DNA from 3 places in the Lysinibacillus sp. YS11 genome. Region 2 is predicted to be linked to each of the others. Evidence: riboswitches for the same ligand, from Rfam matches in the RefSeq annotation. Region 2 holds a riboswitch; each other region holds the start of a gene.

Evidence for each region. Region 2 has a riboswitch for lysine ahead of LBYS11_RS01405 (amino acid permease). Riboswitches for the same ligand answer to the same signal wherever they lie in the genome.
Region 1: linked by a shared signal. The riboswitch ahead of LBYS11_RS10830 (transporter substrate-binding domain-containing protein) and the one ahead of LBYS11_RS01405 (amino acid permease) in region 2 are both predicted to bind lysine.
Region 3: linked by a shared signal. The riboswitch ahead of LBYS11_RS16615 (aspartate kinase) and the one ahead of LBYS11_RS01405 (amino acid permease) in region 2 are both predicted to bind lysine.

What each region holds. Positions count from the first base shown of each region.
Region 1 is NZ_CP026007.1:2,188,938-2,199,781, reverse strand. It holds gene LBYS11_RS10875 (globin-coupled sensor protein) at 1-710, shown strand, start outside; gene LBYS11_RS10870 (acylphosphatase) at 756-1,037, shown strand; gene LBYS11_RS10865 (CPCC family cysteine-rich protein) at 1,157-1,423, shown strand; gene LBYS11_RS10860 (hypothetical protein) at 1,518-1,730, opposite strand; gene LBYS11_RS10855 (5-bromo-4-chloroindolyl phosphate hydrolysis family protein) at 2,147-2,797, shown strand; gene LBYS11_RS10850 (toxic anion resistance protein) at 2,794-3,861, shown strand; gene LBYS11_RS10845 (DUF6501 family protein) at 3,910-4,107, opposite strand; gene LBYS11_RS10840 (amino acid ABC transporter ATP-binding protein) at 4,371-5,102, opposite strand; gene LBYS11_RS10835 (amino acid ABC transporter permease) at 5,115-5,840, opposite strand; gene LBYS11_RS10830 (transporter substrate-binding domain-containing protein) at 6,011-6,868, opposite strand; lysine riboswitch at 6,988-7,174, opposite strand; gene odhB (2-oxoglutarate dehydrogenase complex dihydrolipoyllysine-residue succinyltransferase) at 7,515-8,777, opposite strand; gene LBYS11_RS10820 (2-oxoglutarate dehydrogenase E1 component) at 8,868-10,844, opposite strand, start outside.
Region 2 is NZ_CP026007.1:281,412-292,255, reverse strand. It holds gene LBYS11_RS01425 (ABC transporter permease) at 1-54, opposite strand, end outside; gene LBYS11_RS01420 (ABC transporter ATP-binding protein) at 47-970, opposite strand; gene LBYS11_RS01415 (sensor histidine kinase) at 1,101-2,036, opposite strand; gene LBYS11_RS01410 (response regulator transcription factor) at 2,043-2,735, opposite strand; gene LBYS11_RS01405 (amino acid permease) at 2,886-4,349, opposite strand; lysine riboswitch at 4,430-4,606, opposite strand; gene LBYS11_RS01400 (CynX/NimT family MFS transporter) at 4,785-5,993, shown strand; gene LBYS11_RS01395 (hypothetical protein) at 6,061-6,591, opposite strand; gene LBYS11_RS01390 (nitric oxide synthase oxygenase) at 6,641-7,687, opposite strand; tRNA gene LBYS11_RS01385 (tRNA-Glu) at 8,258-8,329, opposite strand; tRNA gene LBYS11_RS01380 (tRNA-Asn) at 8,331-8,407, opposite strand; tRNA gene LBYS11_RS01375 (tRNA-Ile) at 8,414-8,487, opposite strand; tRNA gene LBYS11_RS01370 (tRNA-Gly) at 8,492-8,565, opposite strand; tRNA gene LBYS11_RS01365 (tRNA-Phe) at 8,571-8,646, opposite strand; tRNA gene LBYS11_RS01360 (tRNA-Ser) at 8,653-8,745, opposite strand; tRNA gene LBYS11_RS01355 (tRNA-Ala) at 8,759-8,834, opposite strand; tRNA gene LBYS11_RS01350 (tRNA-Pro) at 8,850-8,926, opposite strand; tRNA gene LBYS11_RS01345 (tRNA-Arg) at 8,942-9,018, opposite strand; tRNA gene LBYS11_RS01340 (tRNA-Lys) at 9,037-9,109, opposite strand; tRNA gene LBYS11_RS01335 (tRNA-Gln) at 9,123-9,197, opposite strand; tRNA gene LBYS11_RS01330 (tRNA-His) at 9,207-9,282, opposite strand; tRNA gene LBYS11_RS01325 (tRNA-Trp) at 9,331-9,404, opposite strand; tRNA gene LBYS11_RS01320 (tRNA-Tyr) at 9,409-9,492, opposite strand; tRNA gene LBYS11_RS01315 (tRNA-Thr) at 9,500-9,575, opposite strand; tRNA gene LBYS11_RS01310 (tRNA-Asp) at 9,584-9,659, opposite strand; tRNA gene LBYS11_RS01305 (tRNA-Val) at 9,664-9,739, opposite strand; rRNA gene rrf (5S ribosomal RNA) at 9,751-9,866, opposite strand; rRNA gene LBYS11_RS01295 (23S ribosomal RNA) at 9,934-10,844, opposite strand, start outside.
Region 3 is NZ_CP026007.1:3,307,042-3,317,885, forward strand. It holds gene LBYS11_RS16565 (XTP/dITP diphosphatase) at 1-240, opposite strand, end outside; gene rph (ribonuclease PH) at 242-991, opposite strand; gene racE (glutamate racemase) at 1,124-1,921, opposite strand; gene LBYS11_RS16580 (MarR family winged helix-turn-helix transcriptional regulator) at 1,932-2,384, opposite strand; gene LBYS11_RS16585 (helix-turn-helix domain-containing protein) at 2,459-2,680, opposite strand; gene LBYS11_RS16590 (acyl-CoA thioesterase) at 2,868-3,332, opposite strand; gene sdhB (succinate dehydrogenase iron-sulfur subunit) at 3,528-4,307, opposite strand; gene sdhA (succinate dehydrogenase flavoprotein subunit) at 4,313-6,067, opposite strand; gene LBYS11_RS16605 (succinate dehydrogenase cytochrome b558 subunit) at 6,134-6,742, opposite strand; gene LBYS11_RS16610 (YslB family protein) at 7,015-7,449, shown strand; gene LBYS11_RS16615 (aspartate kinase) at 7,548-8,774, opposite strand; lysine riboswitch at 8,908-9,085, opposite strand; gene uvrC (excinuclease ABC subunit UvrC) at 9,193-10,844, opposite strand, start outside.

The DNA.
Region 1 (10,844 bases), 1.9 Mb from region 2:
ATCATTTAAAGAGTTATTCGAATGATGTTTCTAACTCAATTACCGATACGACAGCTATTATTAAAGAAGCAACCGTTGAAGCAAAAGATTCGTTACCATTATTAAACGCCATTGTTCAAGCGATTGAGGGTATTAATTTAGATGTGACAAATACGGCTGCCATTTCCCAGGAACAAGCAGCCGCGATTGATGAAGTTTCAGCAAGAATGATTGAAATTTCAAGCTTGCAGGAAGATATTCGTGATTATAGTCATAATACATCCAGCGATATTCATTTATTAGGGAAAGAAATTAACCGTTTCCGTAATGATCTTATTGCTAACAATAATGTACAACTTTCATCTATTGCCCTACTACAATTATCGAAGGCGGATCATATTTTATGGAAATGGCGCATTTATAACATGTTCCTTGGCCTAGAAAACGTTGATCCAAGCGATGTTTCTTCTCATAGAGACTGTCGACTTGGCAAATGGTACACTGCGCCTCGTACAGTCGAACGTTTCGGTCATTTACAGGACTATCATGAATTAGATGGCTATCATTTACGCGTCCATGAATCAGCGAAGCTTGCGGCTGAAGCTCATAAAGCGGGTCATATCGAACAAGCTGATATTCATCTAAAAGAAGTCGATGAGGCATCTAAGCATGTACTTTATCACATTAATAACTTAATTGCCTATTTAGAAAAAGAACGTGTCATGCAATAAAAGGAGAGGTTCGCCCCTCTCCTCTATTAAGTAGGAGGTATTCCCTTGAACAAACGAGCAAGTATAAAATTTTTTGGTGATGTCTATGGCACAGGCTACCGATTCTTCATCAAGCAAAAAGCTATTGAATTAGGGTTAAAAGGATACTGTCGATTGAATGACGCAGAGCAAATTGAAGTGGAAGTGGAGGGCTCAGAAAAGGCACTCAATGAATTTCTCCTTTTTGTCCAAAAAGGCGTTAGTCCCCAAGCCGATTCCAATTCATTTTCTTTAGAATTATACGATGATTTAAAAGGCTATATACGTATGGAGTCAGACATTGTTTAATGTCTGGCTTTTTTGTAGTGTTGTTTTAGAGAGGGGTTCAACAATTTTTAATCTTAACACTGATTTTGTCATAAAGGAAGTATGATAAAATTATCGAAAAATATTTGGGAGTGATTATAATGAAATTTACTTGTCCTTGTTGCGGATATAAGACAATGAAAGGAAAACCACCAGGTACATACGAGATATGTGAAATTTGTTTTTGGGAAGATGACGGCGTTCAATTTTATGATTATGACTTTGGAGGTGGAGCTAATACGCTATCCTTAAGGCAAGCACAGAAAAATTTTAATATATTTGGTGCATGCGAAGAACGATGTATTGCGTTTGTAAGAAAACCAAACGAAAAAGACGAAAAAGATTCAAATTGGAAGCCGTTTTTCTAGAGAGCTGACACTGGGCTATGGGTTCTTTGAATGATGCCTCCTCTCCTAGTTATTGAAATCAAAAAAGTCATGCTCTTAAGAACATGACCTATCATCATTTTTTGATTTTTATTTTTTGAATGGCAGCAACTAATATCGATTCATCAGTGATTTTCACATATTGATTTTTAGATTCCTTCATATAGCCTTCTTTGTTTAAATAGGCTTTTAATTTTGATTTTTTCTCAAAGACTTTTTCTTTCACTTTCTGTTCACTTACTGGTTCATCCATATTTTTTGTAATAGACACCAGAAAAATTTTCGTCATCCTATATCCCCCTTTGTATCAGTTACGAATTCATTTGGAAAAAGTTTCATACAAGACTCATTCATTTTGGATGAAGATGCTCTTCTTAGAAAATAAACCGCTCCTTTTCGAGTTGGAGCCGCTCATGGATCTCACTTAACCGCTCGCTTTGAGGCAGAAGCCGCTCTTGAATCAAATTACGCTCCTCTATTCAGTGACCGAGATGCAAAAAATCGCTCATTCCGATGCCAGAATGGCTCCTTAGGATAACAAAACCGACTTATTCATCGAAACAACTCACTTATTCTATGTATTATCATTGAGAAAGTTCACAAATAGCAGTAAAATTTATGTAAGGGATTAATTTTCAATGAAACTTTATGTCGATTATTTCGTATAAGAAGATAGACATATTGAAAAGCAAGGAGGATGAAACAATGCTTAGTGTCGGACAGTTTTTCTCTAGACATAGTGCCAGCTTTCTTATTTCGCTCACAACTGTTTCTATCGCAGCAATTGCGGCAAATCCTGGATTCTTCCTTGGTGGTTTACTGTTTGCGGGTTCCTATGCGACGAGTACAGCGTTGCTGAAACATAGACAAAAAAAGAAAGTCATGCAAATAGCAGGCATCACAAAAGAAGAATTCAAACACATTGAAACACAAGTATTAACAGCTAATAAGCATATTCAAACATTGAGTCAAAACTATTTACGTGTACGTTCTGTTTCAGCGTTTAAACAACTACTTGAAATGACGCGTATCTCCAAAAATATCGTCAAAATCGTCAAGACAGACCCACGTAAATTTTATAATGTGGAACCATTTTTCTATGCACACTTACCTTCTGCTGTAGAATTAACGGATAAATATACAATGCTTTCCAAGCAGCCAGTGAAGGATAAGGAAATTCAATTAACTTTATCCAAAACACGTGAAACCCTAACTGATTTGAATGACACAATTCAAATTGATTTAAAGGATGCACTTGCAAATGATATCGATCATCTGCAAATGGAGATTGAATTCGCAAATCGTTCCAATCTTAGACGTAGAGAACAATTGGACTGGCGAGGCGATGATAAATGACAGCAAACGAACACGCATTTCAACTAAATACCATACCAGGGCTTTCTCCACTAGTCCAATCCTATTTAGAAACAACTCCGCAAAACGAGGCGATGGCGACTTATGAAACGCTATCGCCTCTTGCACAAAGTCGCGCATTACTGTATGCCAGTCAAATCGATTTGACTGATTTTGAATCATTGCTGTCCCTTGGGCAAGATTCACAGCGAGCTCTGTCTCAATTTGCCGACCGCATGCTTGCTCAAGTAAAGCAAAAGGATGTCACTAAAATAGGTCAAATGCTGGATTCTTTAATGCAGACGTTAGATCGAGTAGATCCGACTGCTTTGGAACCAAAAAAGCAAACCTTTTTCAAAAAAATCTTTGGCAAAACCGAGCCTAATGTGAAGCAAACACTCACAGAATTTGAACGTATTAGTATACAGGTGGAGCGCATTGGCGTTCAGCTAGAACGTGCACAGCTTCAGCTGATAAAAGATGTTGAAAACTTAGAGGCGCTTTATGCCCATAATCGAGGATTTTTTGAGGAATTGGCAACGGCGATTGCCGCAGGACAAATGAAAAAGCAGCAAGCCATTGAGGTAGAGCTACCTGCACAAATAACGAGTGTCCAAGCTACCAAACAGCCACTTGCGATCCAGCAATTAAATGACTTTGCTGCTCAAATCGAAAGACTCGATCAACGTATTTATGATTTACAAGTATCACAGCAAGTCGCTCTGCAAACAGCTCCTCAAATCCGTATGATTCAGCAGGCCAATCAAACATTAGCTGAAAAAATTGAGTTTTCTATCGTTACCTTGATTCCGCTCTGGAAAAACCAACTGGCGATGATGCTATCGATGCATATGGATCATCATTATGCACGTTTAGAGGAGCGATTATCAAGGGCTCATGATCGCTTCTCAAGTCCCACGTTTGAACAGCAAGTTTCGAAGTTTAAAGAAACACAGCAAGAGCTGCAAACAGCAATTAAAGATGTCTTTGCCCTGCATACCGCAACTGAACAAGAGAAACAACAGCTACAGGATGTGGCGGGTGCTAGCAGCTATCAGCGAGATTAACAAAAAAATGGGTGGCTCAGCAAATGTTCTGAACCACCCTGTTTGTTTTTATTCAAAATAATCTTTATAGTAGCCACCGACATTACCTGTGTTGTCGATGATAAAAACGAACTCTTCTGTTTCATTTTTCACTTCATACTCTTTTCCTACTGTTAATACGTTTGATACTAAGTATTTCGATGCATTTGTATGTTTGCAAGTAACCGTTCGTAATGTTGGCGCATCTTTCCATTTTAAATGTAACATATTCTCTCTACCTCTCTTTACTAGCAAAAGCTAATGTCTATTGCTTATTTTATAATATTTTTGGTCTTTTGTGGAGAAAAAAGAAATACTATACCTATTCTATCCAAAAAAAATGAAAATTTGAGGTGTTATGATGAGTTTTGGTGGTGTACCGCAATGGTTTTTTATCATTGCTGTAGCATTCGCAATCTGCTTTGTACTTTATGCAGAATGGAATTCTAGAAAATAAGTGAGTCCAACAGGTTGGACTCACTTTTTTGTGCTTATTTTAATGTACGCTTTAAAAATTCCTTCGTACGTTCATGTTGTGGATTGACTAATACTTGTGCTGGAGGGCCTTCTTCCACAATTACACCTTTATCCATAAAGACAACACGATCTGCTACTTCTTTGGCAAATTCCATCTCATGTGTCACGATGAGCATCGTATTGCCCTCGTTTGCTAGCTGACGCATTACCTTTAATACCTCACCCACCATTTCTGGGTCTAATGCGGATGTTGGCTCATCGAATAGCATTACATCAGGATTCATTGATAAGGCACGAGCGATGGCCACACGCTGCTTTTGTCCACCCGAGAGTTGACGGGGCTTGGCATTCACATATTGATCCATGCCAACGATTTTCAAATATTTAAGCGCCGTTTCTTCTGCTTCTTTTTTCGAACGTTTTAACACTTTGATTTGGCCCACCGTGCAATTACTTATGACATTGTGGTTGTTAAATAAATTGAACTGCTGGAACACCATGCCTAAATGTGTGCGATATTCTTGAATATTGTGCTTTTCATCTAGGATGTCTTCCCCTTTATAAATAATTTGACCGCCACTTGGCGTTTCTAATAAATTTATGCAACGAAGCAATGTGGATTTACCAGAGCCAGAGGAGCCAATTAAACAAACTACCTCTCCTTTTTCCACTTGGAAATTCACATCTTTTAACACTTGGTTACGTCCAAATGATTTACTTAAATGCTCGATTTTAATGACTGCCATTTGTGCGTCCCCCTATACGGCTTCTTTTTGTTCTTTTTGATAGGCATCAGGACCATCTAGACGTTTTTCAACATACAGAAGGATGCGAGATGCGGTAAATGTCATGATGAAATAAAGAACACATGCAACGAAGAATGATTCGAAATAACGGAAGTTGTTACCCGAAATTGATTTTGTTTGGAAGAATAATTCCGTTACTCCAATGACATTTAATACGGCTGTATCTTTAATATTCATGATTAATTGGTTACCTGTCGCTGGTAAAACATTACGCGCTACTTGCGGTAAGACAACATGAAGCATAATTTGGAAGTGATTCATGCCAATTGCTGATGCTGCCTCGTATTGACCATTATCAATGGATACAATACCGCCACGAACAATTTCTGCCATATATGCCCCTGTATTGAGGGAAACGACTAAAATACCTGCTGTAATAAAGTGCATATCGATACCGAATGCGATATCTAATCCGTAGTAGACAACCATAGCTTGTACAATCATTGGTGTACCACGGAAAAATTCAACATAGCATGTTAGTATAAAATTAATGAGCTTTAAGCTATAAAATTTCACACCTTTTTTACGAACTGGAATCGTATGCATAATTCCGATGAAAAATCCGATAAATGCACCAATAATTGTACTAATACTCGAAATCAGTAACGTATAATACGCACCTCGTAAAAACATTTGCCAGTTGTTTTCAATAATTGAAAGTATCCATTCAAGACTCATGATGTTCCTCCTAACAATGTCATCTTGCTCGCTTATTTCTTTTGTGTCCTAGCTCTTTCTACCATTCTATGATTTGTCACGCTAGGACATTATCATTATGTAGAGAGGTTCTCATTTTGATAATGATGAAATGATCATGCACGGACTAATTGCTAGTCCGTGCCATGTCATTATTGTGCTGCGGGTTGTTGAGAAATAGCTTCTTCCATAATCGCTTGACGATCATCTTCTGAAATGCCTTTTAGGATTTCATTGATTTTTTCACGATTTGCGTCATCTTTACGTAAGCCTACAGCAATTGAAGTATTTGATAGGTCTGTATCAAAGCCTTCTTCAAATGCTACATATGTGAATTTATCGTTGGCAGCAGAAGCGGAAATGCCCTCTGGACGTTCAGCTACATAGCCATCAATTTTACCTGCTTCTAACGCCACACGCATTGCTGGGAAGCTCTCCATTGCTGTTTGCTTTTCTACGCCTTTAATTTGATCGATAACTGTGTAGTTTGATGTATTTAATTGTGATGTAATTTTAGCACCTGAGAAGTCTTGAATCGATTTTGCGCCTTCATATTTGCTACCTTTTTTAATAACCATAACAAAATCAGAAGTATAATAGTTTTCTGTAAAATCAATTGTTTTCTTACGTTCTTCTGTTGGTGACATACCTGCAATAATTGCATCAATTTTGTTTGATTGTAGCGCTGGAACTAAACCGTCCCACTCCATTTTAACAATGACTAACTCTTTGCCTAGACCTTCAGCGATTTTCTTTGCCATTTGTACATCATAGCCACCTGCATACTCTGCATTATCCGCAATTTTCACTGCACCATTTGCATCGTCTTGCTGTGTCCAGTTGAACGGTGGGTAGCCAGCCTCCATTCCAATTCGGAATTCACCGCCACCTTCTTCTTTGTCAGTTCCAGCATCACTTGAACCGCCCTCTTTTTTGTCACTTGTGCCACATGCAGCTAGCACAATTGCCGTCATGATAGAGATCATTACTAACAACCATTTTCTTTTCATGAAAAACTCCCCTTTTCTGTAAAAAAATAAGACAACTGTACTAAAAAAGACCTAAGTTTATTGAACTTAGGTCTTACCTTTTATGACAGTTGCCCAAATCCTCACTATAATTTCCATGTTTCCGAGATAGCACAACCTAGTAAATCTGGAAATCCATTTACTAGGACAGTCCTGCACTTATTCACTGCAGACCCAGTATAAAAGTACGAGCTCCTTTTATACTTCGGCGATATTTCCTTCTTCATTGCGTCTTCGCTTGCTTTTACTCAACAATGAACTAATAAATACCGCGCCTCTACCTCACTGGTAACAATTCGTGAGGTTTGTTTATTTAATTGATATTTAGATACTACTATAAAACTAATATGTTCGTCAAGACGATTTTAACATTTTTCTGACTAATGACAATATTAGGATATTGTGCGTTCTGCTTCCACTTTAAATCGTTGAACTTTTGTTGATATTTCTGAAAATTACAACAAATATTTATTATAGAGTATGTTCTACATATGAGAAAAGTTGCGTTTTTTTCTTTCTTTGCTCCTATAAACGATGTACCATTCGTACTCTTTCAAGCATAGAATCGCTCAATACCTTTCGTCATACAAAAAACCCTGCTGAACATTGTTCGCAGGGTTTAATGGAATTATGAATTTAATAATAAATCTTCAGGATTTTCGATTAATTCTTTAACTGTTTTTAAGAATCCTACAGAATCTTTACCATCGATGATACGGTGATCGTATGAAAGTGCTACATACATCATTGGACGGATTTGAACTTCACCATTTACTGCAACTGGACGGTTTACAATTGAGTGCATACCTAAAATACCAGCTTGTGTACCGTTCATAATTGGTGTTGACATTAATGAACCGAATACACCACCATTTGTGATTGTGAATGATCCACCAGCCATGTCATTTAAGCCTAATTTTTTATCACGAGCTTTTGTCGCTAAGTTAGCAATATCTTTTTCGATTTCTGCAAAGTTTTTGCTATTAGCATCGCGTACAACTGGTACGACTAAACCTTCTTCAGTCGATACAGCAATACCGATATCAAAGAAGTTATTTAAATGAATCTCATCGCCAGAGATTTGAGCGTTTACGTATGGGTATTTTTTCAGTGCTGCAACAACAGCTTTAGTGAAGAATGACATGAAACCAAGTTTGATGTCGTTTGCTTTTACAAACTCTTCTTGTTTACGTTTACGAAGTGCCATGATGTTTGTCATGTCAATTTCGTTGAATGTTGTTAACATTGCTGTTGATTGTTTAACTTCTAATAAACGTTTTGCAATTGTTTGGCGACGACGGCTCATTTTTTCAATTGTTACACGGTCAGAATTAGCTGCTGGTGTGAATACTACTGGGCCACCTGAAGTTGCTACGGATGTAGGTGCTGCTGCTGGTGCTACAGCTGGTGCTGTACCATGAGCTGCTACATCTTGTACACGTACACGTCCTTGTGGATCTACTGGAGATACCGCTGCAAGGTCAATACCTTTTTCACGTGCAAGACGACGTGCTGCTGGAGATGCAACTACACGCTCACCAGAAGTTTCTTCTACTACTGGAGCTGCTGCAACTGGTGCAGGTGCTGCTTGTGGCGCTGCTGGTGCAGGTGCTGCCTCAGTTGGTGCTGCCGCTGCTGGAGCTGCTGCTGCGCCTTCGCCTGCTTCTACTACTGCGATAACTTGACCAACTAGTACAGTATCGCCTTCTTCAGCTAAAATTTGTGTTAATACACCTGCTTCTTCAGAAATGATCTCAGCGTTTACTTTATCTGTTTCAAGTTCAACGATGAATTCACCTTTTTCAACGCGATCGCCCACTTTTTTTACCCACTGTGCGATACTACCTTCTGTAATCGATTCTGCTAATTCAGGGACTTTAATTTCAGCCACTTTCATTTCCTCCTTTGATTAACGTGCATGACGCACATAGAAGGGCTACTGCTTAAGGGCAAGTAGCCCGGTTTCAAAAATTGATATATGTTATTTAACCTTTACTGGCTCAGCAACCGCTTCTTCAATAAGAGCTGCTTGTGCTGCTTTATGAGAATCTGCATCCCCTTCAGAAGTTGAGCTCATTGCAGGACGGCCTACATAGCGAAGTTTTTTACCTTCTGAAAGTTCATATAATGTTTCTAATGCATAATTCCATGAGCCTTGGTTTTTAGGTTCTTCTTGTACCCAAACAATCTCTTTTGCATTAGGATACTTAGCAATGATACCAGCTACTTGCTCTTTTGGGAATGGGTAAAGTTGTTCTACACGAATAATGTGTAGGTGATCGAAGCCTTCGCCGTCTTTCACGCGCTCTGCTAAGTCGATCATCACTTTACCTGTACCTAAAACGATACGCTCTACAGCTTCTGGTTTAGCCCCTAAGCCTGGTTGTTCAATCACTTCTTGGAATGAACCATTTGCTAATTGCTCAGCATTCGCCGCAGCTAATGGGTGACGTAATAATGATTTTGGTGATACGACTACAAGTGGACGTACCCCTTCTGTACCTAATAATGCTGCTTGACGGCGTAATAAGTGGTAGTAGTTTCCTGCATTTGAACAGTTCGCTACAAACCAGTTATTTTCAGCTGACATTTGTAAATAGCGTTCCATACGGCTTGAAGAGTGCTCTGGACCTTGACCTTCATAACCATGAGGTAAAAGGATAACTAGACCAGATTTTTGACCCCATTTTGAGCGTGCCCCTGAAATAAAGTTATCAAACATCACTTGTGCCATATTCGCAAAGTCACCGAATTGTGCTTCCCATACTGTTAGTACATGGCTATTTTCTAGGTTGTAACCATACTCAAAGCCTACCACCCCAGCTTCAGTCAGTGGAGAGTTGTGTACTGTAAAGGATGCGTTCGCACCAGAAATATGGTGTAGTGGTGTGAAGACATTGCCATTGTTTTTATCATGCAGTACTAAGTGACGTTGAGAGAATGTACCACGTTGTGCATCTTGACCTGTAAAGCGTACTGGTGTTCCATCTTGAATAATCGTTGCATACGCTAAAGTTTCAGCATGACCCCAGTCAACTTTTGCAGACGCATAAGCATCACGGCGTTTTTCTAAGATTTTACCAAGCTTTTTCTGTGGTTCGAAGTTTTCTTCAAACACTAAAAGCTCTTCATTGATTTTTTCTAAACGTTCCGCACCTACTGCTGTATCAATTTGTGGGAACTCTACTTTTAATTCTTCTGGCATTTCTAAATGATGATGATCATCTTTTTCTGCCATTTCTTTGACGTGGTCATAGGCTGCTTGCATTTCTGCATAGATAGCTGTATCTAGTGCTGCTACATCATCAGCAGTTACAAGACCTTCTGCCACTAATTGTGCACCATATAATGCACGCACTGTTTCATGTTTAGACACTAATTTGTATGTTTCTGGGTTTGTCACTGTTGGGTCATCTGTTTCATTATGACCATGGCGACGGTAACCTACTAAGTCCACAATAATGTCTTTGCCAAATGTTTGACGGTAGTTTGCCGCAAAACGTCCAACTTGCACTACTGCCTCTGGGCTATCTGCATTGACATGGATTACTGGTACTTCATAGCCTTTTGCAGGGTCAGAAGAATACACAGAAGAACGAGAATCATAATGTTCCGTTGTGAATCCAATCATATTGTTTGCGATAATATGGATTGTTCCACCTGTTGTAAAGCCTTCTGTTTTAGCGAAGTTTAACACTTCTGTTACAATCCCTTGACCTGGGAATGCAGCATCACCGTGTACAAGAATGCCTAAGCCCTTTGTACGGTCAAAAATAGGTTGCCCTGGTTTAGATGTATCATCTTGTGTTGCACGAGTAGCACCAAGTACTACTGGATTGCCCACTTCTAAGTGAGATGGGTTGTAAGCCAATTTCACATTCATACCGGATTCACGGTTGTAAGAAGCACCCATGTGGTATTTCACATCACCTGTCCAACCTTTTGTAATTTCTAGGCG
Region 2 (10,844 bases):
AACATATGAACCTAAATGAAATTTTTTCATTTCTAAACGCATTAAATTAAGCATGGACAACACCTCCATTGATTAGCTTTAAGAAATAATCCTCTAATGAACTAGTTTTTTTACTAATCTCTTCAATCTCAACGTCATGTTCAATTAATGCTCTCGATAGGCTTTGTTGGGATACTGTTGAGTCGTATATACGTATAGAGTTATCATCCATCAGCTTAAAATTCGTAATGTTTAATTCGCTTTCAATAATAAACGCTGCCTTTTTCCCATCACTTACGATCACTTCCGTATAATTGACCTGATCACGATTAATAGTATCCATTGCTACCTCAGTGATGAGCCTTCCATTCTTAATAACACCTATTGTATCGACCAATTGTTCTATTTCAGCTAGAATATGACTAGAGATAATAATAGTTATGCCGTACTCCTTACAAAGCATCTTGAAAAGCTCTCTTAACTCCTTTATCCCTACTGGGTCCAATCCATTAATTGGTTCGTCTAATATAAGTAACTCTGGCTTTGTAATAATGGCCCTTGCGATGCCTAATCTTTGCTTCATCCCCAGAGAAAAATCTTTAACCTGCTTATTCTCTGTATTCGATAACTTTACTAAATTAAGAACATGTGCAATTTCTTTCTTATCATAATAACCCATGTATTCACAATGTAATTCCAGGGTCTCTCTAGCCGTTAATTTTTCATAAAAAATAGGATATTCAATAATTGTCCCCATTCTTTTTAGTATTTCATAGGATTTGTCCGTCAATTTCGCCCCCAAAATTTCTACATCCCCACTTGTAGGCTTCGTAAGATTAGTTAGCATCTTCATAACAGTCGTTTTACCCGCACCATTTGGACCTAAAAATCCATAAATCTCTCCCTTCTTAACGTTCATATTGACAGCAGAAACAACTTCCTTTCCATCGTACACTTTCGTAAGCTGATTTGTTTTTACAATGTATGTCATGTAATTCTCTCCCTCAATTGTGACTAGCTTCATTATAAAAAATGAAACTCTCTATTTTATTACTGCATTCTTACATATTTCTTAAGTAAAAAAGCCTGCAAAGCATTAAAGCTCTACAAGCATAATCGATTTAATACATCATTCGCTTTAACGAAATCGTAAAAATAGTTCTTTCATAGGGAATACTCGATAAACGGATGGAGCCATTCATTATTTCTACTAGTCTCTTTGTAATCGTTAGTCCCAAACCGCTACCTTGGAAAGATTTATTTCGAGAATCCTCAAGTGTATACATTCTTTCAAAAACGCGATCGATATGATATTCATCAATGCCCCTGCCACAATCCCACACATCAATATCAATATTGACTTCATCATTTCTTATGGTAATTCCAATTACATTGCCATCTGCTCCATATGCAATAGCATTAGACAGTAGATTGTTTAACACTCTATTTAATGCTTCTTCATTACCAAGTGCATATATGGAGCTTTCTGGGATATCAATTTTAATATTTAATCCCATTGAAGTAACCAAATCGTAAAAAGACAAAACATTTTTTCGGCATATTTCACTGACATTGATTTTAGTGATTGGATAATCTGTGTCCCCAGCCTCTAATTTTGCCAAGTCAAAAAATGTATGAATAATTTTTAATACTTCTAATGTTTTAGCATGTACACCCTTAAGTAAACGTTGCTGTTCCTCGTCACTAATCCCGTTTTGAAGTTGAAGCATTTCAATATAGCCAAGTACAACGGTTAAAGGCGTTTTAAGATCATGGGAAATATTGGCCAACATCTTTTTCATGGAATTTTCCATTTTACGATGTGTAGCCTGAATTTTTTGATGTTGATCTAGCAAAGTATTCAGTGTAATAAGTAACTGTTGAATTTCTGAATTTGTAGTTGTTACTAGAATCTTTTCATACGTCTGTTCATTCACAATTACGTGTAGTTTTCGATGAATATATTGGATAGCATGTTCTTGTTCCTTCTTGATTTTCCATTGAAAAATAAGAATGCCGATTAGCAATACAATGATTAATAATAATAGAAATATCATATATTCTTACCCTTCAAATTTATAGCCGATTCCCCATAGGGTTTTAATATAGTGAGGATGTGACGGATCATCTTCTATTTTTTCACGGAGTCTTCTGATATGTACATTTATAATATTTTCATCTCCGTAATAGGCATCTTTCCATATCGTCTGATAAATTTGCTCTTTGGTAAAAACTCTGTGACGATTTGTCACAAACAATTTTAAAATGGAAAATTCCTTTGATGTCAGCTTTATGTCTTGTCCGCTCTTTGTTATTGAGAAATTAACGATATCTATCTTTAAATTATCAATTTCGAGGACCTCTTGCTTTTGTTCAGCTTGACTAGAGTATTTCGTAGCTCTTCTGATAACAGCCTTTACACGTGCTGAAAATTCCAGCATAGAAAAGGGTTTAGCAATATAATCATCTGCCCCTAATCCTAAGCCCAATGCTTTATCAACATCACTGTCTTTTGCAGACATAATAATGATAGGAAGTGCTGCCTGCTCTCTAATAATCTTTAATACTTCCAATCCATTTAATTTAGGAATCATAATATCTAAGATGACTAAATCAAAGGTTTTTTGCAAACAATTTTGTAATGCCTCTTCGCCATTAGTCACTGTTGTGACATGGAAACCTTCCATCGTTAAGTAATTAGAAACCATTTCACGAATGGCTTCATCGTCTTCTACAAGTAAAATATGCTTTTGCACTATGATGCACCTCTCCTATCAAAACCCAATTTCCATATGTATATTACATTACCATATTTATGATGTATCATTAGAGATTTGTTTATGAGTGTTGAAAAAAGAGCTGCTCCATAAACCATCACTCTTTGGTTTATAGAACAGCTCTATTATTTAATCTTCAACTTTTAAATCACAATCTTCAAGTGGAAGCATTTTTGTTTTGTGCTTTAATTTATAGCCAAACCATAATGCTAAAAATAATGGAATCCCAATATACGAAACAAGGATACCGTACCAATCAATCTTATCGCCTGTAAAGGCTGTGTAATTTTGTCCAATGACTACGATCATACAAACTGTAAAAGCAAATAATGGTCCAAACGGATATAATTTGGCTTTATAAGGTAATAACTTTGGATCTAAGCCTTGTGCATCAAACGCTCGGCGGAAACGATAATGACTAAACGCTATACCTAGCCATGCAATAAAGCCAGACATTCCAGAAGCATTTAATAGCCAGATATAAACCACTCCATCGCCAAAGAAGGATGCCAAAAATGCTAAACAGCCTACAGCTAATGTTGCCATAAGTGCATAAATCGGAATACCTCTACGACTTAGCTTTGCAAAAAATTTAGGTGCATGTCCATCCACTGCTAATTGCCATAACATACGAGAAGATGCATATAGTCCTGAATTTCCTGCTGACAGCATAGCCGTTAAAATAATGGCATTCATTAATGAAGCAGCAAAGGCAATACCTAGGCGGTCAAACACTAGTGTAAACGGTGATACTGCGATATCTTCTGATAATAAACGTTCGTCTGTAAATGGAATTAACATCCCAATTGCACCAATCGCTAAAATATAAAACAAAAGAATACGCCAAAATACAGATTTAACAGCCTTCGGAATATTTTTACCAGGATCATCTGTTTCACCAGCTGTAATTCCTAGTAATTCTGTTCCTTGGAATGAAAATCCTGCAGCTAGGAAAATACCAAATGTAGCAAGGAAGCCACCATGGAATGGCCCATCACTAACAAAGAAATTAGTGAAACCTACAGGAGCCTGCCCACCTAAAATACCAAAAATCATTAGTAAGCTAATGATAATAAAAACAATAACCGTTGCTACTTTAATCATGGCAAACCAATATTCACTTTCACCATAACTTTTTACGGATAGTAAATTAAACGTCAATACAACAGCAATAAATAATACTGTCCAAAGTGCTGATGAGCTATCTGGGAACCAATATTTCATAATTAATGACACAGCAGCAATTTCGGCAGCAATGGTGATTGCCCAGTTATACCAGTAGTTCCAGCCTAATGCAAAGCCCAAAGCAGGATCTACAAATTTGGTTGCATACGTACTAAATGAACCTGAGGATGGCATATAGGCAGCCATTTCCCCTAAGCTTGTCATTAAAAAATACACCATAATACCAATTAAAGCATAGGCAAGCAATGCTCCTCCAGGACCTGCCTGAGCAATTGCTCCTCCACTGGCTAAAAATAGCCCCGTACCAATTGTACCGCCTAAAGAAATCATTGTAATATGACGGCTTTTTAATTCTTTTTTCAGCTTCGGCGCTTTATGTCCGAGCTGATTTACTTTTATTTCACTCACGATATAGCTTCCTTCCTATTTATGAGGCAAAAAAATGCCATCACATATACACTGTGATGGCTACTTAATCCTCAGTTTTCCTACATGATAGCTCAACACGTTGTGCAAACGTGACAGTTCTGTTCCTTTCGGAGACAGCCCCAGCATGAGGTTTTCAAGTCCCCTCACACTTCGGCAATATTTCCTTTCAGCTAATTTCATCAATGCTTGTCATTTCAATTAGCATACTTATAAATATCGCGACCTCTACCTCAATACAAACATGAGGCATATAATTATTAAATTTATGATGTTTATTATACTAACATAAGACCATAGACATTTCAATACAACCACAAATGTTCTGTATTTTATGAATCTTCTACTATTTTTAATAGTGTGATAAAGTGTTATAGTAGTTCAATTAGAATGGTTATTATTAGGGGGGATTTTATTTTGACTACAAATGATCATTCCACTAGTTTTCCAAGTAAAAAAATTAGCTGGAAAGGAACAACCTTACTTTTAGTCTTTGGAGTTATCTTTATAGCCTCTACATTACGAATGCCACTAACTGTTGTTGGCCCAATTATATCCTTTATCCGTGAAGATCTTGGAATATCTAATGTTTTGGCAGGCTTTCTAACAACGATACCATTGCTGGCTTTTGCTGTTATATCTCCATTTGCACCAGTTGTAGCACGCAAACTAGGGCTTGAGCTAACATTATTTTTATCAACTTTTCTCTTGGCTTTAGGAATTGTCCTACGTTCACTTGGTACTACAGAATTACTTCTATTGGGTACTGTGTTAATTGGCGTAGCCATTTCTTTTGGAAATGTACTAATTCCAGGATTATTGAAATTGAAATTTCCCTATCATGTGGGTTTATTAATGGCCTTTTTCACCATGTCCATGAATTTTACTGCTGGCCTTGGTGCTGGTATTAGCTATCCGATAGCTAATTCATCGTTAGGCTGGCAAGGTGCACTTTCCATTGCACTCATACTCGTTCTAATTACAATCTTAATTTGGATACCTCAACTAAAATCAAATAAACCGGAACCAGTTACTACATCTAAGAAGACCAGTACACCTTTATGGAAATCACCTGTTACTTGGGCTGTCACAGGGGCAATGGGTTTACAATCTTTATTATTCTACACAACAGCAGCTTGGATACCTGAGATCTATATTGCTCAAGGTTTAGCACCTGATAAAGCTGGCTGGATGTTTTCAATCATGCAATTCTCACAAGTACCAATGGCCTTAGCAGTGCCTATTATTGCTGGTAAAATGACTTCTCAACGCCCACTTGTATTGATGTTTACATCCTTCTATTTAGTAGGCTTTGTTGGGGTTGTCATGGAATGGACAAGTCTTGGGGTACTGTGGATGGTTCTTCTAGGGTTAGCAGGTGGTTCTTCATTCGCCCTAGCAATGATGTTCTTCACTCTCCGGACTCGTACTGCATTTGAAGCAGCAGATTTATCAGGCTTTGCGCAATCTTTGGGTTATTTATTTGCCGCAATTGGTCCTATTCTTTTTGGCTACTTGCATGATTTATTTGGCGGCTGGAATATTGCGGGATGGCTCTTTGTCGTTGTAGCAATGTTACTCTTCTTTTGCTCAATGAGAGCCTCTAAGGATGAATATGTGCATTAAAATTAAATAAAGCAGGTGGATTTGATTCCTCCATCTGCTCTATTTCTATATAGTGTTTACACATTACTTAATTGTCGGGTTGCTGGAGTAATGTTAGCAATTCAGCAAGGCATTCTGATGCTTCATTATTATGAGCTGTTATAGTAGAAAAAATAGGAACAGCCTCTTGTAAAAGCATATAACTATAATAGTAATAGCCTACAAAAGCTTGCTCCTCATAGCCCTTTGGCGTTTCTTTCTCCCACTCCTGCTCATCATTATCCTCATTTTCTATCCACAAATAGTTGACGTCTAATAGCTCCTGCATATTTTTAACAGTATTGACTGGGTCGAGATAATCCTTGGTAATAGCATGTGCCACAGCTAAATATAACTGTACCTCTTGTAAGGAGACAACCTCTAATTTTTTACGAATAAGCTTTTTTAGAAGGACAAGCAAAACCCATGGTGTCACCTGCCACAGTGTACCTTGATGTTCAATTAATTCAGCTAGTTGTGTGTATTGCTCCTGTTCTATCAGCTTAGGAATGGCTGTACCTCTACCATAAGGTGTCGTCAATTGTCTCCATGGGATATTGGGAATTTGCTGATCTAACATAGTAAGCCCTCTCTCATCAAAAGTATCGAAAGTAAACAATTCTTTTACACTAATAGCATGGTTTTTGATAAAAATAATTTGGTGTATGATAAATATTTACATAGGGTTTATGGAATATATGAGTTGTGGCAGGGGAAAGTGGTGGGATTAACCATGTCCAGTTGCCTGTAACTTCTCTTCCTGTTGATTTTTCTGCCTCCTCAAACAATTTAAACTGCTGAGCTGCTGTATGATGATCAACAATGCTCACACCATCTTCTTTAAATGAGTGAAGAACAGCAATATTAAGTTCTACTAAAGCACGATCACGCCAAAGAGACGCTTGTTTGGTTGTATCAAGATTAAAAATCTCTGCAATTGCAGGTAACATATTATAACGATCATGATCTGCTAAATTTCGTGCGCCAATCTCTGTTCCCATATACCAGCCGTTAAATGGAGCTGCTTGAAAATCAATTCCAGCCATTTGAAAACGCATACTCGAAATAATAGGTACGGCATACCACTTCATTCCTAATTTTTCCACATCGTTTGACTCTGGATGACGGATTGAGACCTCTACTATATTTTCTTCAGGAATTACAAACATTTGAGGAGCACGATTATCTACCTGTATAACGAGTGGTAGTACATCAAAATCAGTTCCTTTACCTCTCCATCCTAACGACTCACACACTTTTGTAAATTTAATGGACTGTGAATCTCCAATAATGCCTGCATCTGTTTCATAGCCTGCATAACGAATTAGTTGATGATTCCAAATCCGTACTCTATCTGAAGCAAACACTGTTATAGTTGGACGAATTTTCCCATGATTTGTCGCATAATCAATATGTTCTAGTAATTTTTGAAAAATAGCCTTTTCATCTAAAACATCACGTGCATCTACCACATGCAGTGACTGCCAAAACAGACGTCCAATACACTTATTGCTATTTCGCCATGCCACACGTGCGCCAAAAACTAGCTCCTCTGTTGTTGGGTGATATTTACCTGCATCCTTAACTGCCTGTAATCTATTCTTTAACCAAAGTTCTGATTCATTTTGTTCTGTCTGATATAGACTTAAAAATTGCTGTATCTCCTGTATATTCATATCGATTCCTCCACTTATCCTCATATTAGAGGAACAAAACAACAAGCACCATGAAAATAGTAATTGAAAAAACATACATATTTTATATATGAAATAGTTTGTTCATATTTACTCTATAGACTCTCTTTCGTAAGAGAATGTAAGGGAGAAAGATTTTAATTATTATAAAAAGGCTACAGTAGTCATGTAGCCTTTTTCAGGGGGTTGTAGAACAAAGAAATCAATAGAATTTTTGTAAATGGTGAAAAAGCTATACGTTCTGGGCTACTTACTTGCTGCTGTTGCTTCGCTTTCGCATAGAGCAGAACCAGTTTCACAAATTCTCTGGCCAGGATTTCGCCTGTATCGCTATACTAGAGAAGTCAAGCAGCCTTCACAAAAGTATTGACCATGGAAGTGTACGTGGTAAGTGAAACGGCTTATAGGAGCCCATAGTAAGATGCTAGGGGAATTAAATTCAGTCCCTCACCTTGCAAATAGGTCTTTTTCTGCTATTGCATTATCTTTTATCGTTTAAAGAACAGGAGAATAGAAAAAAGCATGTAACACACATCTGTGCTACATGCTTGATGACCCGTACGGGATTCGAACCCGTGTTACCGCCGTGAAAGGGCGGTGTCTTAACCACTTGACCAACGGGCCGTGGCTCCGAAGGCAGGACTCGAACCTGCGACAACCTGATTAACAGTCAGGTGCTACTACCAACTGAGCTACTTCGGAATAATATGGGCCTAAATGGACTCGAACCATCGACCTCACGCTTATCAGGCGTGCGCTCTAACCAGCTGAGCTATAGGCCCATTTTGGAGCGGGTGATGAGAATCGAACTCACGACATCAGCTTGGAAGGCTGAGGTTTTACCATTAAACTACACCCGCAATAATGGTGGGTCAGGACGGAATCGAACCGCCGACACTTAGAGCTTCAATCTAATGCTCTACCAACTGAGCTACTGACCCGAAAAATGGAGGAGGTAGAGGGATTCGAACCCCCGCGCGGTGTTACCCGCCTGTCGGTTTTCAAGACCGATCCCTTCAGCCAGACTTGGGTATACCTCCAAAAATATTACAATGGTGGAGCCTAGCGGGATCGAACCGCTGACCTCCTGCGTGCAAGGCAGGCGCTCTCCCAGCTGAGCTAAGGCCCCATTTATCATGAAAGATGGTCGGAATGACAGGATTCGAACCTACGACCCCTTGGTCCCAAACCAAGTGCTCTACCAAGCTGAGCTACATTCCGTAAACATGATTTTATTGGCGCGCCCGACAGGAGTCGAACCCATAACCTTCTGATCCGTAGTCAGACGCTCTATCCAATTGAGCTACGGGCGCATGTTAATTAAAAAATGATGAGCCATGAAGGACTCGAACCTTCGACCCTCTGATTAAAAGTCAGATGCTCTACCAACTGAGCTAATGGCTCGTGAAATTAAAAATGGCTGGGGTACTAGGATTCGAACCTAGGCATGACGGAATCAAAATCCGTTGCCTTACCGCTTGGCTATACCCCAATTTTAAAATGGGGCGACTGATGGGAATCGAACCCACGAATGTCGGAACCACAATCCGATGCGTTAACCACTTCGCCACAATCGCCACTATATAGATTATATTAGCTGTATTATGAACGAGTACCTCAATACCTGGCAGGGGCAGTAGGAATCGAACCCACACCAAAGGTTTTGGAGACCTCTATTCTACCGTTGAACTATGCCCCTAAAATGGTGGAGGGGGACGGATTCGAACCGCCGAACCCTAAGGAGCGGATTTACAGTCCGCCGCGTTTAGCCACTTCGCTACCCCTCCAAGGGAATGGTGCCGGCGATAGGAGTCGAACCCACGACCTACTGATTACAAGTCAGTTGCTCTACCAACTGAGCTACACCGGCAATAATAATGGCGGTCCCGACCGGGATCGAACCGGCGATCTCCTGCGTGACAGGCAGGCATGTTAACCGCTACACCACGGGACCAAAATGGTGGAGGATGACGGGCTCGAACCGCCGACCCCCTGCTTGTAAGGCAGGTGCTCTCCCAGCTGAGCTAATCCTCCACAAAAAATAAGCGAAGCGACGTCCTACTCTCACAGGGGGAAGCCCCCAACTACCATCGGCGCTAAAGAGCTTAACTTCCGTGTTCGGTATGGGAACGGGTGTGACCTCTTTGCCATCATCACTTCACTTATTCAGCTGAAAGACTTATTCTTTCAAAACTAGATAAACGATACATTGAATGTTTCAAACTTTTTTGGTTAAGTCCTCGATCGATTAGTATTCGTCAGCTCCATGTGTCACCACACTTCCACCTCGAACCTATCTACCTCATCGTCTTTGAGGGATCTTACTTACTTGCGTAATGGGAAATCTCATCTTGAGGGGGGCTTCATGCTTAGATGCTTTCAGCACTTATCCCGTCCACACATAGCTACCCAGCGATGCCTTTGGCAAGACAACTGGTACACCAGCGGTGTGTCCATCCCGGTCCTCTCGTACTAAGGACAGCTCCTCTCAAATTTCCTACGCCCACGACGGATAGGGACCGAACTGTCTCACGACGTTCTGAACCCAGCTCGCGTACCGCTTTAATGGGCGAACAGCCCAACCCTTGGGACCGACTACAGCCCCAGGATGCGATGAGCCGACATCGAGGTGCCAAACCTCCCCGTCGATGTGGACTCTTGGGGAGATAAGCCTGTTATCCCCGGGGTAGCTTTTATCCGTTGAGCGATGGCCCTTCCATGCGGAACCACCGGATCACTAAGCCCGTCTTTCGACCCTGCTCGACTTGTAGGTCTCGCAGTCAAGCTCCCTTGTGCCTTTACACTCTACGAATGATTTCCAACCATTCTGAGGGAACCTTTGGGCGCCTCCGTTACCTTTTAGGAGGCGACCGCCCCAGTCAAACTGTCCGCCTGACACTGTCTCCTGCCCCGCTAAGGGGCATGGGTTAGAATTTCAATACAACCAGGGTAGTATCCCACCGACGCCTCCTTCGAAGCTGGCGCTCCGAGATCTCTGGCTCCTACCTATCCTGTACAAGTTGTACCAAAATTCAATATCAGGCTACAGTAAAGCTCCACGGGGTCTTTCCGTCCTGTCGCGGGTAACCTGCATCTTCACAGGTACTATAATTTCACCGAGTCTCTCGTTGAGACAGTG
Region 3 (10,844 bases), 1.6 Mb from region 2:
ACCATTTAATGCATCTACTGCTAAACCACTGTCATCTGCAATAACAATGGTATTAAGCTCCTTCGCCAATGCTTCTGCTTTTAAGATGGCATTTTCTTCGAATGTTGTTCCTGTTTCTTCTATTTCCATATCTGGTGCCACTTCAAACATTGTTACGACTTCATAACCAAGTGGTCCAAATAATGCTTCAAAATCTTTTGCTTTTCCTTTATTTTTTGTGGCGATGACTACTTGTTTCATATTATTGATTCCCTCCAACTTTGTGTGCCAGTTCACCAAGCGTTATTTTTTGAAGCTCAACTAATTGTTGTATGCCTTTTTCACCTAATGCTAACAATTCATTTAGTTCTTCACGAGAAAAAGTAGCTTCCTCACCAGTACCTTGTAATTCAACAAATCGTCCTGCGCCTGTCATCACAATGTTCATATCAACAGCTGCAGCAACATCTTCTACATAATTTAAATCAAGAATAGCGCCTTGTTCTTCAACGATCCCAACACTTGTAGCTGCTAAAAAGTCTATTACTGGGAATTTTTCAAATGGCTTTTCTTCAGCAAATTTAGCAATGGCCTGTGTCATGGCAACAAATGCTCCCGTAATGGATGCTGTACGAGTACCTCCATCCGCTTGAATGACATCACAGTCAATCCATACAGTACGTTCGCCTAGCGCTTCTAAATCGACTACAGCACGCAATGCACGCCCAATCAAACGCTGAATCTCCATTGTACGACCATTGACTTTCCCACGAGAGGATTCACGTGGTGTCCGTTGAGCGGTTGCACGAGGCAACATGGAATACTCGGCTGTAATCCACCCTTTTCCTTGCCCACGTAGAAAACCAGGTACCTTGTCTTCAATCGTTGCGGTGCAAATTACTTTTGTATTGCCTACTTGAATTAATACGGAGCCTTCAGGGTGTAATAGATACTCACTATCTATTTTCACAGGTCGTAGCCCATCTGCATTTCTACCATCATATCTTGTCATATATTTCGTTCCTCCTAAAAACTTTCGCGCCCTCATCTTATCATAATTTGTGCCATCAAAAAAGTACTCGGTGGCTTATGTACAATGCTGAAAACGGCAAAAATCAGCCTAGCCTGTTGCTAAGCTGATTTTTTATTTTAATGTGATACGTTTTATGTCGAGAGTACCTTGCTCTAACCAATTCTCAGCAATCGAACGGAAAATTGGGACAGAACCAGTTGCAAAAAATCTATGAGCAGGCACCGCATTTGCATTTGCTAAAGTGCCATTATACGCTAACATTTCCTGTACATCCTTTGCTGTTTCCTCCGCAGAAGATAAAACATTCACATCTTCTCCGACAACAGCTTCAATTTGTTTTTGTAAAATAGGATAATGTGTACACCCTAAAATAACCGTATCAAATTGTCGATTTTTCAACGGCTTTAAGCCTTCTGCTATTAAATTATTTGCAAAGTCACCTTTATATTCGCCACTTTCTACAAGTGGTACGAATGTGGGACAAGCTAGTGGAATAATATGTGTTGACGTATTAAGTGACAATAAGGCTTCTTCATACGCCCCACTTTTAATTGTTCCTTCTGTTGCAAGCACAACGACTTCATGTCGCTTCGTTTTTTTTACAGCTGCACGTGCGCCAGCATTGATAACACCTAGTACTGGAAAAGGCATATTTCTTTGTAAACTTTCGAGTGCTACTGCAGTCGCTGTATTACAAGCTATAACGAGCATCTTAACATTCAATTTTTCGAGTGCTTTTGCCATTTGCCAAGTAAAATTCCGTACTTCCTGACGACTTCTTGGACCATACGGACACCTTGCTGTATCGCCAATATAATAAATCGTTTCGTTTGGTAATCGCTTCATGATTTCTTTTGCTACGGTTAAACCGCCTACTCCTGAGTCAATAACGCCTATCGGGGCATTCATACTTTCCGCCTCAATCCTGTTTCATGTGTACATGTAGTTTTTCTAAATAGCTTGATAATTGCGCGACTTCTTGTTCATTAAAACCAACAAGCATCTCTTGCAAATATTGCTGTCTTTTTTCAATTACTTCTTGAATGATACGTTCGCCCTTTTCGAGAAGATGAACGACAACGACACGGCGATCATTTTCATCACGCACACGCTTGACTAATTCATTTTTCTCCATTCGGTCCACTAAATCTGTTGTCGTGCTAAAAGCTAAATATAAACGGTTTGATAATTCGCCAATTGTAATATCACCAAGCTCTTCTAACCACTGTAATGCAACAAATTGTGGCGGCGTAATCGCATAATCGGAAACAATTTCTCTTCCCTTTTGCTTCACGATGGCCGCTATATAGCGTAATTCCTTTTCAACCGTTGCAACGGTTTCAGGTGAGTGCTTTGTTACTTCATCCGACATATAACTATTTCACTCCTAAAAATACGTTGAATAGTTCTATTTTGTCGTTTTTTTCACGAAATAGCAAGTGTCCATTAGTCTAATTTAAATTCTTCCAAGCGTAACAGCTCAATTAACGCCTGAGATCGATTCGTTACACCTAGCTTTTGAATTGTATTGGAAATGTGATTTCGCACTGTTTTTTCACTAATACCAAGCTGCTCTGCAATATCTCTCGTTGTTTTTTCAGCTAATAAAAGCGCAAATATTTCACGTTCTCGGTTTGTTAAAAGAGAACGATGATGAGAGCCATTCATTCAGTTACACCCTCCTCCCCCGCACGTATTGTAACTTATGTTAAGGGGCAGGAAGCGGTGACGGCTATTTGCATGATTATTCCATGTTTCCTTAAAAATTTCGAAAATTACATTGTTACATTCATAAATTTTACGTAAAAAGCAAAACCTACTATTTCAATAAATTTACATATACTTATATATTGAACTAGTGAGGCAGAATGGCCAACTGAATGAATTTCGTTTTTTCTTCCTCTGAAATCGGCACACTTTTACCTGTACGAGGATCCATTTGTACAATTGTTCCACGACCAGTGAAACAGATTTCGTCCTTTTGATTTTTTGCTAGATAGTGAATGTCCATCGACGAATTCCCAACTTGCGCGATTTTTGTATAGATTCGTAGTACGTCATCAAAGAAAACCTGCTTTACATAATCGCATTGTAAATCGGCTACAATAGGTATAGATTTCACATTCTCTTCTCCAACTGGGGGCATTAAAATTCCTAAATGTCTGAAGTAATCAATTCTTGCTTGCTCAAAATATGTAAAGCTAATCGTATTGTTCATATGACCATACATGTCTGTTTCTGAAAATCGCACTCGTACCTCGCTAAAAAATGAAAAACCCTTTTCCCACTCTTGAAAATTATCGATATAATTTGCCTTCATGATATACCATCCCCTGTCATGTAATTGCCCGTCTTTTATCAATCAACGGCAAACAAAATGAATACTTATTCATTATAAAAGAAAATGCTATATTATCATAGAAAAAATGTAAATAAACAACTTGATAAATTTCATTTCTATAACTATAAAAAACTCCCTTACACTTCGTGTAAGGGAGTTCAGCTTGTCCGTATATTAGTCTACGTAGTGGTCAGAACCGAAGAAGTTACGGAACATTTGCACTGTAGTTGCACGGTTTAATGAAGCGATGGATGTTGTTAAAGGAATCCCTTTTGGACATGCAGCAACACAGTTTTGAGAGTTACCACAGTTTGCAAGGCCACCGTCACCCATAATCGCATTTAAACGTTCATCTTTAATCATAGCACCAGTTGGGTGAGTGTTGAAAAGACGTACTTGTGATAATGGAGCTGGTCCGATGAATGAAGCTTTTTCAGACACGTTTGGACATGCTTCCATACATACACCACAAGTCATACATTTAGATAGTTCATAAGCCCATTGACGTTTACCTTCTGGCATACGTGGACCTTCACCTAAATCATACGTACCATCGATTGGTACCCATGCTTTAACTTTTTTAAGCGCGTTGAACATACGTTCACGGTCAACTTGTAGGTCACGAATAACAGGGAATGTTTTCATTGGCTCCAATTTAATCGGCTCTGTCAATTGGTCTACTAGTGTAGAACATGATTGACGTGGACGGCCATTGATCACCATTGAACATGCACCACAAACTTCTTCTAAACAGTTCATATCCCATGATACTGGTGATGTGTTTACACCATCTTCAGTAACAGGATTTTTTTGAATTTCCATTAAAATTGAAATTACGTTCATACCATGACGGTAAGGCACTTGGAATTTTTGCCAGTAGCTATTGCCGCCTTGTGTATCTTGACGTAAGATTTCCACTTTGACCATTCTTCCAGTATTAGCTGCGATTTGCATAACTTTTAGTCTCCTTTCGCAGAGTAGTCGCGTTTACGTGGTGGGATTAATGAAACGTCGACTTCTTGGTACGTGATGATTGGATTACCAGTAGCTGGGTCAAACTTCGCCATTGTTGTTTTTAAGAAGTTCTCATCATCACGGTTAGGGAAATCAGGTTTATAGTGTGCACCACGAGATTCATTACGTAATAGTGCACCTTTTGTCATTACTTTTGCAAGCACTAACATATTTTTAAGCTGACGTGTAAAGTGTGCGCCTTGATTGCTCCATTTTTGCGTATCATTGATGTTGATGTTGTTCCAACGCTCAGTAAGCTCATCAAGTTTTTTCAATGTATCTTCAAGCTGATCATTGTAACGTACTACAGTCATTGTAGCAGTCATCATTTCACCAAGCTCTTTATGCAGTAAGTAAGCGTTTTCTGTGCCTTCCATTTTCATGATAGCATCCCATTTCGCTTGTTCCTCTTTTACACGAGCATCGTAAATCTCTTGTGGAAGATCTTCAGCATGCTTTTTAAGGTGTTTTACATAGTCTACTGCGTTTGGTCCTGCAACCATACCACCGTAGATAGCAGATAATAATGAGTTTGCACCAAGACGGTTTGCACCATGTTGAGAGTAATCACATTCACCTGCTGCAAATAGACCAGGAATTTCAGTCATTTGATTGTAGTCAACCCATAATCCACCCATTGAATAATGAACTGCTGGGAAAATTTTCATTGGTAATTTACGTGGGTCATCCCCTACGAATTTTTCGTAGATTTCGATGATACCACCAAGTTTAACGTCCAATTCATGTGGATCTTTATGTGAAAGATCTAGGTATACCATGTTTTCGCCATTGATACCAAGTTTTTGGTTTACACAAACGTCGAAAATTTCACGTGTCGCAATATCACGTGGTACTAAGTTACCATAAGCTGGGTATTTCTCTTCTAAGAAGTACCAAGGTTTACCGTCTTTATAAGTCCAAATACGACCACCTTCACCACGAGCTGATTCTGACATTAGACGGTTTTTGTCATCTCCAGGAATCGCTGTTGGGTGAATTTGAATGAATTCACCATTCGCATATGAAGCACCTTGTTGATAAACGATAGAAGCAGCAGAACCTGTGTTAATAACAGAGTTTGTTGTTTTACCGAAGATAATACCAGGGCCACCAGTCGCCATAATAACAGCGTCTGCACGGAATGATTTAATTTCTTCTGTACGCATATCTTGCGCTACGATACCACGACAAACGCCGTCTTCATCGATAATAACACCAAGGAATTCCCAGTGTTCATATTTATTTACTAAACCAGCTACTTCATGAGAACGAACTTGCTCATCTAGCGCATATAGTAATTGTTGACCTGTTGTTGCACCAGAGAAAGCTGTACGGTGCATTAAAGTACCACCAAAACGACGGAAATCTAAAAGTCCTTCTGGTGTACGGTTGAACATAACACCCATACGGTCCATCAAGTGGATAATGCCAGGTGCTGCATCACACATACCTTTAACTGGTGGTTGGTTCGCTAGGAAGTCCCCACCATAAACTGTATCATCAAAGTGGATCCATGGAGAATCCCCTTCACCTTTAGTATTTACCGCACCATTAATTCCGCCTTGCGCACAAACAGAGTGTGAGCGTTTTACAGGAACTAATGAGAATAAATCAACTTCAGTACCAACTTCAGCTGCTTTAATCGTTGCCATCAGACCGGCAAGACCACCGCCGACAACAATTATTTTGCTTTTCGCCATGATTATTTCTCACTCCTCTTAAAAAATTGCAATGATTGCATGTGCTCTATCGTAGCTTCTATTGAATTATACGAAAGCTAAAATAGCAGCCACACCAACTACACTTAGAATTACGAAAAGAATGTTTGTTACGTAAGTAGCGATCTTTTGAGACTGAGGAGATTGTGTAATACCCCAGCTTACTAGGAATGCCCATAAACCGTTAGATAAGTGGAAAGTTGCTGATAAAATACCAACAATGTAGAATCCAAGCATGAATGGATTAGCAACAATATTCGCCATCATGTCGTAATCAACGTGTGTGCCAAGTGCTTTTTGAATACGAGTTTGGAAAATATGCCATGCAATAAATATCACTAAGAATACACCAGTAAAACGTTGTAAAGAGAACATCCAGTTACGGTACGTGCTGAAACGTCCTGTGTTTGGTGTAGCAGTGAATGCAATGTAGACACCATAGAATGCGTGGAACATTAATGGAATATAGATGACAATCCATTCAACTAGGATAAGGAATGGAATCTTTTCCATTACTGCGGTAGCATCGTTGTAACTTTCTGCCCCGCCTGTTGCTGTAAAGTTAATGAACAGGTGCATCGTTAAAAACAGACCTACTGGAATGATCCCAAGTAGAGAATGTAAGCGACGCCATAAAAACTCTCGATCTTTCGACAAGACTGTTACCCCCCTTAGTACTTAAAATAGCACAACAAAAGAAGTCATCATTTTGTAAATGATACTTCATTGACTGTGTATTTCATCATGGTACAATATTATGACATGTTTATTGTACTCTCAAGAGCTACGAGCGTCAAGGCAACTCGGAGTTTTTCATAGAGCTTATTAAAGAACTAATCTAGTACATGATGCGTCGTTTTTTCTCGAAAAATCTATCATTACTTTATTACCGTTAAATTTTAAGAAAATTCTAAGAAAGAAGGATAACAATGTTAAACACTCCATCTCCTACAATCTCATCATTTGGCTATGAGATCATTCGTGATCATATTCTATCTTCTATACTCGGTAAACATGAAGATGACGTCCTTTATTGGGCAGGTAAAGAGCTTGCTCGCAAGTTCCCATGTAAAAGTCAAGATGAACTTATCGCATTTTTCGCAGATGCCTGCTGGGGTACATTAGAACTCATAAAGGAATCAAAAGATGGACGTATTTTCCAGTTGACAAATGACCCTGAAATTCTTCAAATAAAGCAGCGCAGCTTTAAACTTGAAGCAGGATTTATAGCAGAGCAAATTCAACTAGCTAAAGGCTATCTGACAGAATGCTATAATGAAAAACGGGAAAAGCAACAATACGTCATGTTTACAGTCAAATGGGACGTTAAAGAACGTATTATGAATACCATTCCCTCAGAATAATTAAAAAGGATTGTTTCCCATTAAAGAATGGGATGACAATCCTTCTTTTTTCTTCCTTTTATTTCGGTCAATTACATAAAATGCTGTTTCTTCTATTATTATATGTAAAGTGCTTGCTCTAAATTAAACTCATCATGGAGAGCATTAGCTGCTTGGATCATATCATCCTGTGGTACAACAACGGACACTTTTATTTCAGAAGTACTAACCATTTTTACAGGGATATTTTCACGACGTAACCGATCAAACATACGAGCAGCAACGCCTGGATTAGAAGCCATGCCTGAACCAATAATAGAAACTTTTGCTAGTCCAATTTCGAAGTCAGCAAAACTAAATCCAAGTGATAATTTACTATCCTCTAAAACACGTAATGCTTCCGCAAATTCCTCTTTTAAAATTGAAAACGATACAGTTGGCTTCAACCCATCAATAATGGCTTGGACAATAATATCTACATTAATACGGTTCTCTGCAAGAACCGTAAATATATCTGCTAATGAAGCATTGGAAAAAGCATCATACCCTACTGTTAAACGAATAATATCTGATTCAAATGCAACACCACGAACGACTAAATTTTTTTCCATTTCCACTTCCTCCTTCAATAAAGTGCCTACTGATTCTATTAAACTTGAACGTATAATAACAGGCATTTGAAATTTCTTCGCTAACTCCACCGCACGAGGATGTATGATATGAGACCCTAAATTCGATAATTCCAACATTTCATCATAGGAAATTTCTTGAAGCTTTTGGGCATTGGGAACATATCGTGGATCTGCTGTATAAACACCGTCCACATTTGTATACATATCTACTCTCTCCGCTTCCAACGCTATGGCAAGCGCAACAGCAGTTGTTTCAGCTCCACCTTTCCCAAGCGTGGTGATATTATGCACTTCGTCAATCCCTTGTTCTCCAGCAATAACCACAATTTGTCCCTGTGCAAAATGTTCTTCCATACGACTAATATCTATATAGTCGATACGAGCATGTCGATACATACCATCCGTATGTATACCAGCTTGCCATCCAGTTAGAGATACAGCCTCATAGCCTGCTTCCTGCAAAGCGATGGCAAATAAAGCACTAGATAATTGAGAGCCAGTTGACAAAACTGCATCTAATTCTCTTTTCGACACATCGTCAGTTAGTTGGTGTACCATCATTTTCATCTCTTTCGCAGTGTGTCCCATTGCTGCAACGACCACTACTACATCCAATCCTTTGTCCTTTTCAGCAATCGCTTTCCTAGCAGCCTCTTGGATTTGTTCAGAAGAAGCTAATGCAGCTCCTCCAAACTTCATCACGATTTTAGCCATTTCTTTCGTTCTCCCTTCCAGTTCATGTATTTCACCAAATTATGGGGGGTAAAACCGTTTCTAGAAAACTAAAAGGCAGCCTCCACATAACGTGAAAGCTGCCTATAACATGTACAATAATCATAACTTGCGCATGTGTGATAGCTCTCCGAAACGTTTAGAATCGACAGTCTTACATTTCTTAAATGCAAAACCAGTACGGCAATGGAACAACAATACTGTACTTCGGCAAGCTCCCCTTTCACACAATATCTCTGGACTTGTCCATCCTCCATCGTGTTACTCTTGAATCTTGCACCTCTATCATCACTTTAAAGTGAATGTATTCAATTCATTAAGCCTTAGCGTAAACAAACTAGTCACGCAGTTGGCTCTCCATAACATTGAAAACAATGTTATTTATAACCATAGCACATGCCTATTCCTTTGACAATGATTGTTGCTGAAAATAGCTAAAAATTTGGCTTGCTAAATTAGCGGGCATCCCAGCCTCCTGTAATGCTAGCTCGCTCGCCTCTCGAATTTTTTTGACTGAACCGAAATGTTTAAGCAGCTGTTGCTTTCGTTTTGGTCCTACCCCTTCAATATGATCTAATACAGATTGAATGGCATGCTTCTCATGCTGTTGACGCAAGAAGGTAATAGCAAAGCGATGGACTTCGTCTTGAATTCGTTGTAATAAATAAAAGCCATCACTTGTACGTTTTAAGCTAATCACTTCTGGTGGATCACCAAACAAGAGCTGAGATGTATTATGCTTATCATCCTTGGCTAAACCAGCAATCGGTATAACAAGACCAAGCTCATCTTCTAGTACTTCACGGGCTACTTCCATTTGTCCCTTACCACCATCAATTAAGACTAAATCTGGTAATGGTAGTCCTTCCTTTAAAACACGTATATAGCGACGACGTATAACCTCCTGCATTGCACCGTAATCATCATGCTTGGCTGCTGTACGCGTTTTATATTTTCGGTACTCCTTTTTCGCAGGCTTCCCATCAATGAAAACAACCATAGCAGACACTGCATCCGTTCCATGCATATGACTATTATCAAAAGCTTCAATTCGTAAAGGTGTACTAATACCCATTGCTTCACCAAGTGCCTCACAAGCACCAATCGTACGTTCTTCCTGACGCTCTATTAGCTGGAATTTAGCTGCCACAGCAATTTCAGCATTTTTGGTAGCTAATTCAACCAATTCCTTCTTTTGACCTCTTTTCGGTGTGAGCACTTTAATTTCTAATAATTCTGTTAAGATAGCTGCATCAATGGCTTGTGGAATAAAAATTTCTTTTGGCTTAATATGCTCTGGCTTTTCATAAAAGCGCCCAACAAATGTTAAAAATTCTTCCTCTGCATCTTGATAGATGGGGAAAATTGAGACATCGCGCTCAATCAGCTTTCCTTGGCGCACAAAGAAAACCTGAACACACATCCATCCTTTTTCAACAGCATAGCCAAATACATCTCGATTTGTTGTATCACTTGAAACTATTTTTTGTTTCTGCATAACCGTATCAATATGGGCAATTTGGTCTCGGAATTCCTTCGCTCGCTCAAATTCCAGGTTTTCTGCAGCTGCTAGCATTTTAACTTCAAGCTCTTTTTTGACTGCCTCCACACCACCATTTAGAAACTTCGTCATATCCTCAATCATTTCTTGATAAACCTGACCTTCAATTTCCTTCACACAAGGTGCTAAGCATTGACCCATGTGATAGTACAAGCAAACCTTGGAAGGTAATTGTACACATTTGCGCAGCGGATACAATCGATCCAATAGCTTTTTCGTTTCACTTGCTGCATAGGCATTCGGATAAGGACCAAAATATTTTGCCTTATCCTTTTTTACCTTCCGTGTCGTAATCAGACGAGGATGTTTTTCATTCGTAATTTTTAAATATGGATAGGTCTTATCATCCGTTAACATGACATTATATTTTGGATCATGTAATTTGATGAGATTCAGCTCTAAAATAAGTGCTTCAATATTTGATGACGTTACAATATACTCAAAATCTTCTATTTCACCTACAAGCCTTTGCGTTTTCCCTTCATGTGTTC